Regions from separate parts of the Lysinibacillus sp. YS11 genome, predicted to be linked through region 2. Evidence: riboswitches for the same ligand, from Rfam matches in the RefSeq annotation. Region 2 holds a riboswitch; each other region holds the start of a gene.
The links. Region 2 has a riboswitch for cobalamin ahead of LBYS11_RS10445 (ABC transporter substrate-binding protein). Riboswitches for the same ligand answer to the same signal wherever they lie in the genome.
Positions count from the first base shown of each region.

Region 1: it holds a riboswitch for cobalamin, as region 2 does, so the genes downstream of both, cobT (nicotinate-nucleotide--dimethylbenzimidazole phosphoribosyltransferase) here and LBYS11_RS10445 (ABC transporter substrate-binding protein) in region 2, are expected to answer to the same signal.
Region 3: it holds a riboswitch for cobalamin, as region 2 does, so the genes downstream of both, LBYS11_RS21090 (hypothetical protein) here and LBYS11_RS10445 (ABC transporter substrate-binding protein) in region 2, are expected to answer to the same signal.

Region 1 is NZ_CP026007.1:1,207,051-1,211,613, reverse strand. Features, by position in the region: gene LBYS11_RS05620 (methionine gamma-lyase family protein) at 1-258, opposite strand, end outside; gene LBYS11_RS05615 (trimeric intracellular cation channel family protein) at 600-1,205, shown strand; gene cobT (nicotinate-nucleotide--dimethylbenzimidazole phosphoribosyltransferase) at 1,257-2,312, opposite strand; cobalamin riboswitch at 2,404-2,580, opposite strand; gene LBYS11_RS05605 (hypothetical protein) at 2,988-3,383, shown strand; gene LBYS11_RS05600 (rhodanese-like domain-containing protein) at 3,427-3,729, opposite strand; gene hfq (RNA chaperone Hfq) at 3,825-4,055, opposite strand; gene miaA (tRNA (adenosine(37)-N6)-dimethylallyltransferase MiaA) at 4,153-4,563, opposite strand, start outside.
Region 2 is NZ_CP026007.1:2,114,424-2,118,986, forward strand. Features, by position in the region: gene LBYS11_RS10440 (elongation factor G) at 1-1,290, opposite strand, end outside; cobalamin riboswitch at 1,473-1,660, shown strand; gene LBYS11_RS10445 (ABC transporter substrate-binding protein) at 1,823-2,815, shown strand; gene LBYS11_RS10450 (precorrin-3B methylase) at 2,867-3,559, shown strand; gene LBYS11_RS10455 (S9 family peptidase) at 3,615-4,563, shown strand, end outside.
Region 3 is NZ_CP026007.1:4,212,368-4,216,930, reverse strand. Features, by position in the region: gene LBYS11_RS21100 (hypothetical protein) at 28-582, shown strand; gene LBYS11_RS21095 (glutathione peroxidase) at 663-1,208, shown strand; cobalamin riboswitch at 1,333-1,531, shown strand; gene LBYS11_RS21090 (hypothetical protein) at 1,689-2,246, shown strand; gene LBYS11_RS21085 (ABC transporter substrate-binding protein) at 2,230-3,180, shown strand; gene LBYS11_RS21080 (tyrosine-protein phosphatase) at 3,326-4,093, shown strand; gene LBYS11_RS21075 (MATE family efflux transporter) at 4,228-4,563, shown strand, end outside.

The DNA of each region.
Region 1 (4,563 bases), 910 kb from region 2:
TCGGACTATGGCTGCCTCTGCACCAAATACTTCCGCATAAACACGCTCTAGATTATCCCGCCCCTCATCATCATAGCCATAGCCGTTTGATGGGTGTAAATGATAATCACTTACTTGATGCTTTCTGAAAGCTGCTAGCACCTTCTGCTGATTGTAGAACGCCATTTCTTCTACCTTGGCATGATAAGGCCGAACTTGCTCCTCTACTTTTGCCGCTAACGATAGCGTTTCTGTTGATAAATTTGATGTAAACGTCATTCTTTCTTCTCCATTTCACAATGTCTCGCATTTCAATCAGTAAGATTTATTGACTATCTAAATTGACTTCAATCACTCTAGAATTCCCTAACCAACTACTGGTATATAAACGCTTTTGACGAATGTTTTTCTTTATTTTAATCACATTTTATCAATTTGTATGTGCACCTGTAAAACTTGCCTATTGTTTCTAAGAGGATTTTACGCTAAGCTAATGTGCGGACTCATTTCAAGATGCGTATTTAATGACCGATTTTGGCTATTAAATTCATAGATTCTGTTACGTAAAAAGTCTTTTAACTTTTAATAAAGTTTATTTATTGATAGAAGGGGTGAAAGGGATGGCTTGGGAGGTTTTTAGTATTATAGGAACAATTGCCTTTGCTATTTCTGGGGCAATTATTGCCATGGAAGAAGAATACGATTTATTCGGTGTATATATACTTGGTATTGTGACTGCTTTTGGTGGAGGAGCTATCCGAAATTTACTCATTGGACTACCTGTCACAACACTTTGGGGACAGGATATGATGTTTCAAATAGCGCTTGCTGCGATTACGATATTCTTTATTTTTCCGCATCATCTGATTCAACATTGGCATCGTTGGGGTAACTTCACAGATGCGATTGGCTTATCAGCATTCGCTATTCAAGGCGCACTCTATGCTGTTAAGCTTGATATGCCAGTAAGCGCAGTTATTGTAGCTGCTGTTTTGACAGGTTCAGGTGGGGGTATTGTACGAGATTTATTAGCTAGAAGAAAACCATTAGTTCTCCGTGATGAAGTTTATGGTGTTTGGGCAGCTCTTGCTGGACTGCTAATCGGATTCGAGGTTTTTACAGGGGACATTTTCCTTTATATTTTATTCGCAGTGATTACAGCTTTACGAATTCTTTCCTATATGATGAAGTGGCGCTTGCCATTACGAAAATTAAATCGTGCATAAATACCATTCAGCCAATGACCAAAAATTAAGTCATTGGCTGTTTTATTGTTTTTATCTTTTTAACAACTGCATTGATTCTTCTAAAGTCACCATGTTTTTCATCATCGAGCAAGCTGCATCTAAAATAGGAAAGGCTAAGGCTGCTCCAGAACCTTCGCCTAAACGCATATTCATGTGCAACATTGGTTCAATGCCTAGTAAGGCAGCGGCAATTTTTGCCCCTGGTTCCTCTGAAACATGGGAAGGAATGATATAATCGATTACTTTTGGTTCGAGCTTATAAGCAATGAGGGCTGCTATAGTTGAAATAAATCCATCAATGACAACGGGTTTACGATGGGCAGCAGCGCCAAGAATAATACCTGTCATCGCCCCTATCTCTAACCCTCCAACCTTAGCCAGAACATCAATAACATCATTTGGATTAGGCTGATTTAAGGTAATTGCTTTTTCAATAACTGCCGCTTTATAGGCAATGCCTCCTTGGCCTACTCCTGCACCAAACCCCGTTACTTCGATAGGGTTGCATCCCGTCAAAACAGCTAATATCGCAGCACTTGGTGTTGTATTGCCGATGCCCATTTCTCCAGTCCCAAGTACATCAGCACCTTTTATGATTTCCTCAGTGGCCACACGGATTCCTACTTCTATCGATTGAATGGCTTCTTGTTTGGCCATAGCTGGACCTTGTGCCATGTTATCTGTACCATATTTAATTTTATGAATAATGACACCTGCATCAAGTGGAATATCTTCTTTTACACCCACATCTACTGTGACCACCTTTGCATTGGTAATCCCCGCAATCGCACAAACGCCTGTACCCCCCTTAGGAAAATTTAATGTTTGAAAGACCGTAACATCTTGTGGATTCGTGGTTACACCTTCCTCGCAAACACCATGATCTGCAGCACAGACAATCATCACTTTTTTGTCGACCATCGGATATAATTGTCCTGTTATACCAGAGAGCTGTACGGCAAGTGATTCTAGTTTACCCAAGCTACCTGGGGGCTTACAAAGCGCATCAATCCGCTTTCTAGCTTGCTCCATACTTTTCATATCAGCCCCCTGAATGTTTTGAATCGTGTCTTGTAATAATTGCATGATTATTTCTCCTCTCGTTCTCATTAAGACAAAATAAAAAGTCTGTAGTTTATTGTCATGACAAATAAACTACAGACTTTTCCATCATCTATATCTTCTATAGCATGTAGGCAGGTCTCCTGGCTCAAGTTCAACATCTCATAGTACCTTCCCAGCAATTTGCTAGTGGCATACACTACGAAACTCCCTCATACAGTGGCGGGTCCGCTAAAGCTTTTCACTTTATTCCCTATTCTCCCTAGTGGGCACCTATTGCTTTATGTAATTATGTTAAATCTACTTTACAACTTTTTTAGTGTCAAGAGGAAAAAATTTTTTGAGTGTTAACTTAGTACATACTGCTATTCACAATAAAAGCTTATCAAGTGCTTGTCCCAATAAATGAATCCTTCACTTGATTCCTAGTCTTCCATAATTAGTGCTTTTTAGAATTCTCTATGTCTAACACTCGGCTTGTACAAAAATCCATTACTGAATCAATTGCCATAACAAGTAAACTCAGACTTTTCAATCATCTCTATCTTCAATAGCATATGTTCTGCCAATTCACTGAGTAATGTTGAACATAAAAGTTGAAACCTTAATAATCTGTTCAATGTAAACATAAATTATTTCTATGATTAAAATTAGGGTAAGTATCAATAGTAAAACGATGAAAAGTTAGGAGTAGATACGATGAATGCAAAACAATTAAGAAACGCTATTGCTGAAACCTGTGAAACGCACGATAGCCTCTATGCCAAACTCGTAAAACCGATCAATCAGTTGTTAATCAATATCGACGCTTCGATCAGTGAAGAGACAGCAAATAAAATACTAGAAAATTTAAAGTTATTTCATAGTGGTGATAAATACATTACGGAGTGTCATTTCGAGGAGAGTCAAAATTTCTTGAAAGATGGCATTGAGCTTCTCCAAAAAGGGGATTTGGCGAATGGAGCACTACAAATTTATGGAGCTGGTGTAAACTTTGCTAGTTATGCTTCAAAAGTGCAGGGACAAAAAAATGTTAATATCTACAAAAACTTTGAAGAGAATTTTAATTTTATCATGGATGCCTTGAAAAAATAATCATGAAAAAAGAAAGAGTGTATACTCTTTCTTTTTTCATGATTTATTTAAATTCTAATTCTCCATCATAAGCCAGCATGCCGCCTTCAAGGTTTGTTACATCAAATCCTTGGGCCTCTAAGAAAGCACACGCATTGGCAGAACGAGCTCCAGCCTTACATACAATAATATATGGCTTTTCTACATCTAATTCCTCTAAACGTTCAGGGATAGTTCCGAGTGCAATATGTTGAGCACCTGGGATCATGCCATGGGCTACTTCATCCTCTTCACGTACATCGATAATATATAGGTCCTCATTTGCATCTAACAGATCTAATAATTGTGTTGTTTCCATTGTTTTCATAAACTTTGTCCTCCAAAATATCAAATTCCACTATCATTATAGCTTGTAGCAAAAAAAACAGCCAGTGTGAGAACACTAACTGTTTAACAAACTTATTATACTTCTGTCTCTAAAAACTCTATTTGTTTTGCTGGTACGAATGTAGAAATGGCATGCTTATAGATTAGGTGCTGCTTATTCTCAGCATCAAGTAGTAATACTGTAAAATTATCATATGATTTCACAGTCCCTTTTAACTGAAATCCGTTTAATAGAAATACAGTTACAAAAACACTGTTTTTACGTAGTTGGTTCAAGAACGTATCTTGCAAATTGATTGATTTCATCAAATAGCCTCCCTACTAACTTTCTACCTCTTCATTCCTATAGTAGCACGTTCTACCAATTTATCAATTAGTAATTTTTAGAAATTTTTCTTTATTCTTATAATCGATCATCCGGCGTAATAAAATGGACATCCATTTTATTACGGAAATAAGTAAGCTGTCTTTTTGCATAGCGACGGGAATTTTGTTTTAAGCTATCAAGGGCTTCCTCTAGGGTACATTTGCCATCTAAATAATCATATAATTCTTTATACCCGATGGCTTGTATAGACTGCACTCCACGGATATTTTGCTGCCATAATCCCTTCACCTCTTGCAGAAGACCATTTTCCACCATTAAATCAACACGACGATTAATACGGTCATATAGCACGTCACGGGACATGTTTTGACCTAGCCCTAAAATAACATGGTCGTAAAGGGGTACTTCCCCTCGATTTTGCGCTTCTGCTGCTTTTGATACACCGCTTAATTCCAGCATTTCTAATGCACGAATAACACGACGTGT
Region 2 (4,563 bases):
ATGAACTTCTGCATAATGCTTGAGGGGCTCGAAATGACCATAGCCCGTTACGGTCGTCGCAATGGTTTCCATGTATAAAATTTGCGGCTCACCAAAGGAGACAGCTAATGAAAAACGCGTCATTAATACCTCTGTCAGGACCTCCAATTGAATAGCACCCATAATATGCACATGGATTTCCTGAAATTTTTCCTGCCAGACCACACGCAAGGACGGTTCTTCTGCTTCGAGTAAACGGAAAATCTGTAGCACTTCCTTGATATGCTGATCACCCTCATATTGAACCTTTGCCTGTAAGGTTGGGACAAGCTCATAGGGCTGTGATAGCATCGTTGTACCGATTCGATCCCCAATGTTTGCCTGGCTCAGTCCTTTGACAGCGAAAATTTCTCCTGCCTCTACCTGTTGAACGGTCTCAAAGCGACTGCCGTTATAAAGGCGAATTTCGGTCACTTTTTCTGTTACTTCGTCAAATGAAAATTCATCTCGTACATGCAACGAGCCCTTGGTTGCCTTCATAAAGGTTAAACGCTGGTGCCCATCATGACGAATCTTAAAAACCTCGCCCTCAAACGGGGCATCCTTGTCAAAATGGGTAGCCGTTAACAGCGGGAGCTGGTCAAGAAATTCCTGAATGCCCTCATCCTTTAAGGCCGAGCCAGCAAAGCAAGGGAAGGCACCTTCATTTTTAATCATTTCCTTTAATTGAGCAAGACACTGTTCATGCTCCAATGACTCATTTAGAAAGGCATCAAGCAATTTTTCGTCGCGCTCCGCCAGCCATTCCATGATATTATTTGATACATAGTCTGCTCGCAGTGGCTCATCGATGAACAATACATGCTGAGAGCAATCTTTGCGAAGCTGGCTGATGACAGCCTCCATATTGGCACCCTCACGATCCATTTTGTTGATAAAGAAGAAGGTAGGGACATGGTATTGACGTAAAAGTTGCCACACTGTTTCTGTATGGCCCTGTATCCCTTCGACAGCGCTAATGATAATAATGGCATAATCCATCACACGAATGGCACGCTCCATCTCAGGGGAGAAATCGACATGCCCTGGCGTATCAATCAATGTGTATGTATCATCGCCAATATTCATGCGCCCTTGCTCGGCAAATATCGTAATGCCTCGTCTGCGCTCTAGCTCATGATGATCAAGAAAGGTATCCTGATGATCAACACGCCCCCGTGCTTGAATACTATTTGTATGAAAAAGCACTTGCTCAGAGAAGGTCGTTTTTCCTGCATCCACGTGCGCAAGTACACCGATCGTTTTGTACATAAGAAATCCTCGTTTCTATAGAATGCTATCTTTTTATTGTAACAGAATACTAGCTTCTATATTTCTTGTAAAATAGTTCGTCTTTATGTCGAAATAGTGCTAATATAATGATGATTATACTTTTAGTGTCATACTACTGATTGCGCGATAAATTTTCTTCTGCTAGTCTATCAATAGTATTGACCATTATAGAACGTATTGGTGCAAATGGCATTTGTCATTTGCTTAAAAGGGAAATCGGTGCAATTCCGATGCTGTCCCGCAACTGTAAATGGGGAGTCTATACAGCATGCCACTGTAGTGAAACTATGGGAAGGCGTATAGATGATGAACCTAAGCCAGGATACCTGCCAGTATGTATTTTTTGACTAAGAACCACGAGGATGGGGATAGTGATGAAGGTAATGATACCGTTATTTCACTATGCTACTCTCTTGGCGACAAGAGGGTTTTTTTATGCCCTTCCAACTACCTTAGTAGTAAAGAAGTCTCTGATTTCTTTCTATATTTTAAAAGCAAAGGAGAAAAGGACATGAAGAAATGGAAAAGTATATGGCTGATGATGATCATTGCCTTGGTCGCTGTTTTAGGGGCTTGTAACGCAAAGGACAAAACGGAATCAGCTGCACAAGGTGAAAAGGTTGAGCCATCTGAGGCGGCAGCAGAAGTAACCATTAAAAATAATGACACAACTCAAACATATACGGAAGCACCAACAAAAGCGATTAGCTTAAATCAACATGTGACAGAAATTATGTTAGCACTTGGTTTAGAGGATTCTATGGTAGGGACAGCTTACTTAGATGATAAAATCTATGAACCACTGCAAGAGGCATACGATAAGGTCCCTGTTCTTTCCGATCAATACCCAACGAAGGAGCAAGTCATCGATGCCGAGGCAGATTTCCTATATGCTGGCTGGAAAAGTGGCTTTGGCGAAAAGGGTGTAGGCACACCAGAAGAGCTTGAAGAATTAGGCATCCATACGTATTTACATACGGCTTCCAACATGACAAAGCCAACCATAGAGGATATTTTCACTGATATTCGCAATATCGCGAAGATTTTCCGTATTGAGGATCGTGGCGAAGCTTTAATTGAGCAAATGACGAAAGATGTAGAGGCAGTACAAGCTAAATTACCAAAAGATAGCGAAAAATTACGTGTTCTTGTGTTTGATAGCGGTGAAAAGGATGTATTTACAGCTGGTCAAAACTTTATGAATGAGCTTGTGACAATCGCGGGTGGACAAAATATCTTTGGTGATGTGGAATCAGGCTGGACAACTGTGTCGAAGGAAGATGCAGTAGACCGCAACCCAGAGGTAGTTGTCGTGATTGATTACGGTGAAACAACGGCAGACCAAAAGATCCAATTCTTAAAAAATGATCCAGCCTTAAAGGAGATGGAAGCGGTCAAAAATGAGCGCTTTGTTATCCTGCCACTTTCAGCAGCGTCTGAAGGGGTTCGTGCGGCAGAGGCCATTGGAATTTTAGCAAAGGGCTTCTATCCTGAAAACTTTTAATTCATTCGAGCTAGCGTTTTGCTAGCTCCTTTTTTATAAGGAGCGATAAAAATGAACGCATTTCAAAAAAATGTACCAGATCAAACATTTGAAACACTGAACCGTCATGGTGAGTTTACCCGTCTAGCCGTTAGCCCTGGCATTATTAATAAGCATTATACTCCTGCACAATTCCAAAAAATAGCCGAAATTGCTGGCGAAAAGGGGGCGATAAAATATTCTGCTTCCTATAGTATACTCGTATCCATACCAACGTGCGATGCCACGGAAGCGGTGCAAGCCTTACAGGAAGCAGGTCTTTATGTTGCTCCCTCTGGTTCAATCATAGCCATGAAGGCCTGCGATTTTTGTGATGGGGAGAAAATGGAGGCTGCTCCGATAACCGAACAGCTCTATCATGCCATAGAGGGGATGAAGGTACCTGCAAGAGTGCGTGTCAATATTAATGGCTGTGCATCAGCTTGCTACAATGCAGTCTATGATGATATTGGACTCGTTTACCAACAAGAAAGCTTTGATGTCTATTTAGGGGCAGTACCGATGGGAGCAAAGGCACAGGCTGGCACGTTATTCGCTAAGAGGGTAGACGTCACACAAATTGAAGATTTTTTACTGCACCTGATAAACCTTTATAAGGAGCATGCTCGCCCAAATGAGCCCTTTTATAAATTTTATCGCAGAACAAAGTCAGCAGAATATTGGGAACTAGTAAAAAATTCAATAAATAGCAGGAATATTACTTAGGGTGTCGAAGTATTGTAGTAAGGCACAGAAAATTACAATACAAAGGAGCAAGAACATGACATCGAAACAAGGGATTCAACCAGAAGATCTTTATCACTTAAAATCATTAGCAGATCCACAGCTTTCACCAGATGGGACAGAGGTAGTTTATGTAGAGACTCGTATGGACGAGAAGAAAAATGACTATATATCGAATTTGTTTTACATAAACTTGAAGGACAAAACACCACAGCAATGGACATTTGGTGAAGATAGAACGAGTTCCCCTGTTTGGTCACCAGATGGCAGTCAAATTGCATTTTTGTCAACGAGAACAGGTAAGTCGCAAATTTATGTTCTTTCGAAAGCAGGTGGAGAGGCAAAACAGGTGACACATTGTAAAAATGGAGCGACCTCCCCTGTCTGGTCACCGTGTGGCAAGAAAATTGCTTTTTCAGTCGTGCTAGGGAAAGATGAAACCATCCTAGATAAAGCGGAGGATGAGAAGAAAAAGGACAAAGAACTAAAGCCACTAGAAATCGAGAAAATGAAACACAAATCGGATGCTGGTGGATTTATTGATATGGAGCAGTTTACCCATATTGCCATTGTCAATGTGGCATCAGGAGAGCTAGAACAAGTGACAGAAGGCAAAGAGTACTGCCATCTGGGTACTTGGTCGCCAGATGGCAAATACCTTACGTACTTAGCAGATAAAGCGGAGGATTTAGATTTCTCATTTAATGTGGATATCTATTTATTGGAGTTAGAATCTAAGCAGAGTCACAAGCTAACAGAAGGTTCGGGTGCATATTACCAAACAGCTTGGTCTCCGAATAGTCGCTATCTTTCTTTTGTAGGTGGAGAACGTGAATTTGAAAATGCCACACAAGCAAAGCTTTGGATTTATGACATGGAGCAAAAACTACTAAACTGTGTAACAAGTGAATTTGATGCGCCTGTTGGTGATTATGTCATCGGTGATTTCCTGCAAGGTGTAGCGTCACCACGTGTGCAATGGATGA
Region 3 (4,563 bases), 2.1 Mb from region 2:
CTGAAACAATAAAGGTAGGGATGAATTATGGAAAAAGAGATTTTGCAACTTTTTAGTAATCTAACAGAGCATGATCGCGATATTCAATATGAATCTTACGAGGAATTAATAAAAATTATGCAAGAACCCGTAGATTGGACATATGCAGTTTGGGAACAGCTAATAAAAGCTCTTACATACAATAATGGTTATTCTCGTGCACGTGCTGCACAAATTTTATGCGCTTTAGCTGCAAAAAGTGATCCAGAAGAAAGGGTCTTGGAGGATTTTTTAAAGATTTGGGCTGTGACTTACGATGAACAATCTGCTACGGCAAGGCATGCATTACAAGCAATTTGGAAAATTGGACAGGCGGGTCCAGTACAAAGAGATTTGGTTGTATCGTATCTAGCTAAAAGATTTCAAACATGTATAGATGAAAAACAGCCATCTCTTATTCGTCAGGATATTATAATGTCATTTAAAAAGTTATATGATCAAACAAATGACTCGAAATTATTAGATATTGCCCATCGTTTAATTAATGAAGAACAAGATGCTAAATATAAAAAGAAGTATAAGTCAGCCATCCGTTCAAAGTAGCGAGGTGGTGTTTTTTTGTGCAAATTCTTTGATGAACGATAGAATAGTCAACTATAATGAATGAAAAAAGGGGATTATGCATGAGCATTTATAATTATCTAGTTCGGAAGCCTAATGGCGAAATTTTATCGATGGAAACATATCGTGGAAAAACAATGTTAATTGTTAACACGGCAAACCAATGCCGATTTACATATCAATTTGAAGACTTACAGAAAATGTATGATAGATATGGAAAAGAGAATTTTGTAGTTCTTGGATTCCCTTGTGATCAATTTGGCCATCAAAATCCTGAAGATGGGGAGGAAACTAAGCATCTATGCAAGGTAAACTATGGGGTCACATTCCCGATTTTTGAGCTTGTACAGGTAAATGGAGAGGCTACCCATCCACTCTTTAATTATTTAAAGCATGAAGTGGATTACCGAGAGTTTGGGAAGGCAAGTATGCAGGAGAAAATGTTGGCAGAAGCAATTGTTCAACTTGCCCCAAGCTTTTTAGATGGTCGTAATATTCGCTGGAACTTTACAAAATTTCTAGTAGATGCTAATGGTAAGACCGTCGCACGCTTTGAACCAACAGATTCACAGCTCGATATTGAAAAAGCAATTGAAACACTATTATAGTAAATTTCTTAATAATGTAAAAATTTGTTAGGGTTTTCTCTTCAAGTAGAAATAATGCTATATTTTAAAACTGTGTACAGCTATTTTTTCTGAAGCATATATGATAAACTGCTTTACAAATGAAATATTCTTGCAGAATAAAGGTGCTAATTAGCATAATCGGGAATCCGGTGAAAAACCGGAGCTGTTTCCGCAACTGTAAGTGCAGCCATTATAAAGATTTACCACTGTCTCAAAGAAGATGGGAAGGTCCTTTATAACACATTCGTTTCATGTGACGAACTGTACAAGCCAGGAGACCGACCTTTATTTGAACGTATAAAAACTTCTCGGAAGCTAGGAGGATATACGGCAAATACATAGGCTTTGTCCAGTTTGATGGCTCATTATGTTATTTTTGTCGTTCCTTTGCAAAAAGGAGCGACTTTTTTATGCCTTTCAAATAAGAATTTTTCATTATAGAAAATAGGGGGGAAGCAAGTGAAAAAAGATGCCCGTTATTCTTGTTATCCATTTATGCGTGAGAAAGCTTCAACGGTCGATTTTGAAATTCGAACAGATAGCCTGACAACACATCTAGGAGTTGCATTAGCTGCGGTAAAAAAAGAGGATGTTCAAGTTGTTACTGAGGATTTATTGCTTATGTTACCTATGGCTTATCATGTGAATGGCTCAGTACGTGGGAAATTAGCAGTAACTGAAGAGGATTTATCTTGGTTAAGTGAACGTTATGATTTTTACGTTCGCCATGTGAAGGAAGAGATTCAAAGTTTTGTTTTACCTCAAGGAACAGAGGCTGCTGCAGCCTTACATCTTTGTCGCAGTGAGGCAAAAAAATCATATCGTACTTTACACAAAGTATCAGAAGAACGAGAGGTTCCAGCTATTCTTTTCGATTACCTTGGTTTATTAGCTAATGTATGTTTTGTCATGGCTGTTTTTATGAATCAGCAAGCTGGAATAGCGGAAATACCGTTTATTAGTAAATCCTACCCAATGAAAAAGAAAAAGGAGAATAACAATGAAAAAAGTATTTAATTTCCAATGGCTATCAGTGCTCTTACTTGCACTGGTATTAGCAGGCTGTGGCACTGCTGAAGATACAAAAAATAAAGATGCTTCGCAAGATACACAACAAGCAGAGAAAACAAGCTATAAAGTGACAGATGACCGTGGAGTGGAAATAGAGTTTAAAGAAGTACCAAAAACAGTTGTATCTTTACAACCAAGTAATACTGAAATTTTGTTTGCTTTAGGTGTTGGCGATAAAATTGTAGGAGCAACTGAGTACGATACTTACCCAGAGGAAGCACAAAAAATTGAACGTGTCTCTGATACTACGAACTTTAACAGTGAAAGAATTATAGCGTTAAAGCCAGATGTTGTCATTGCTTATACAATCGGTGATAAGGATGCCCTAAAGCCGCTTGAGGACGCAGGAATTAAAGTGTTTGTTATTCAATCTGCGACTACTTTCGACGATGTTTATGGAGATATCGAACAAATTGCTGCTGTGATGGATGTTCCTGATAAAGGAAATAAATTAAACGAAGAGATTAAAGCGAAAATTGCTGAAGTACAAACGAAGGTGAAGGATGTAAAAACGCCGAAAAATGTTTATTTAGAGGTTAGCCCTAAGCCAGATATATATACAGCAGGCTCTAGCACTTTCCAGCAAGAAATATTAGATGCAGCTAATGTTAATAATGTTTTTTCTGACTTGAATAGCTGGGCAAAAGTGAATGAGGAAGATGTTATTGCGAAAAATCCAGATGTTATTTTAACAACAGTAAACTATACAGAAGATCCAATAGGAGAAATTCTTGGACGAGATGGTTGGAATACTGTGAAAGCTATTCAAAACAAAGCGGTATTGTCCATTGATACAGATATCTCTAATCGACCTGGTCCGCGTATTGGTGAAGCTGTAGAATTAGTAGCGAAGGCTGTGTACCCAGAGTTATTTAAATAAGAAATGTTTCCATGCTAGCTGTCAGCCATTCAGCTAGCATTTTTTATGTGGTTTAAATTATTACCTAGCGTGAAAATTGGAATTAATGTAGTTTGTTCTTTAAAATAAAAGTAAGTATGCTTGATAATCTTAGGAGGTGTAGTGATTGGAGCAATTAGAGACAAAGGTAATTCCATTTGAAGCAGTCTATAATTTCCGAGACATGGGTGGATATAAAACAAAAGATGGGCGTAGGGTAAAGAACGGTTTATTTTACCGCTCAGCTGCCCTTGGAAAAATGACACTGTCGGATAAAGAGCTATTTGAAACGTTAGGGATTAAGACCATTTTTGATTATCGCGATAACAATGAGGCGTATCATAATCCTAACCCAGTGTTCTCGCATGCTCAATATATACAAATCCCAGCGAAGGGTAATCATGCTTTTGAAATGCCAACCAATGCTGGTGGTAGAGATTTCTATAAAGTGGTAAGCCCTGAGATGTTTCGGGATTTTTATGCACAAATGCCTTTTAACAATCTTTCATTTAAAGAGTTAATGCAAACGATTCAAAATCCTAATAATCTAGGTCTTGTACATCATTGCGCAGTTGGTAAGGACCGAACGGGTATTGGAGGAGCACTTATTTTACTAGCTTTAGATGTACCCGTGGAGACTATCATGGAGGATTATTTAGATACTAATATACATTTACGTCCAATGGTAGAACGAATGGCTCAGGCTATTCAGCATCAGTATAATGAGCAAGAACTACAGCAATTTTATGCATTAATGTCCGCCCGTGAAGACTATTTACAAGCAGCATTGGATGCGATGGATCGTCGCTATGGTTCTAAGACTGGGTTTTTAGAGCAGGAATTTGGCCTAACAATTGAAAAACGAGAGCAATTACAATCTTATTGCTTAATTTAAAAATGAGCCCTTTCACACGATGTGAAAGGGATTTTTTATGTGGAAGCACTGTCTTCCTATAAATCTCTTTACAGTCTGAATATTTGTGATAAGATACAATAGATTTTTAAGAAAAAATAGGAGAAGTGAAAGTATTGGCAGACACAATTAAAGAGACAAATAAGTTAAGTCTATTCCATTTAACATGGCCAATCTTCTTAGAAGTTTTTCTATTTATGTTGATGGGACTAGCCGATACTTTTATGCTCAGTGCTTTATCAGATAATGCTGTATCAGGAGTAGGTGCAGCCAATCAATATATCCATATTGCCATCTTGATTCTGGAGGTAGTGGGCAATGGTGCATCTATTGTTGTTTCTCAGTATTTAGGCTCCAAACGCTTTTTTGAAGCGGCCAAGATCTCGGCGTTAGCGGTCACGATGAATTTGGTCGTTGGGCTTTTAATGAGTATTTTATTTTTCTTCTTTGCG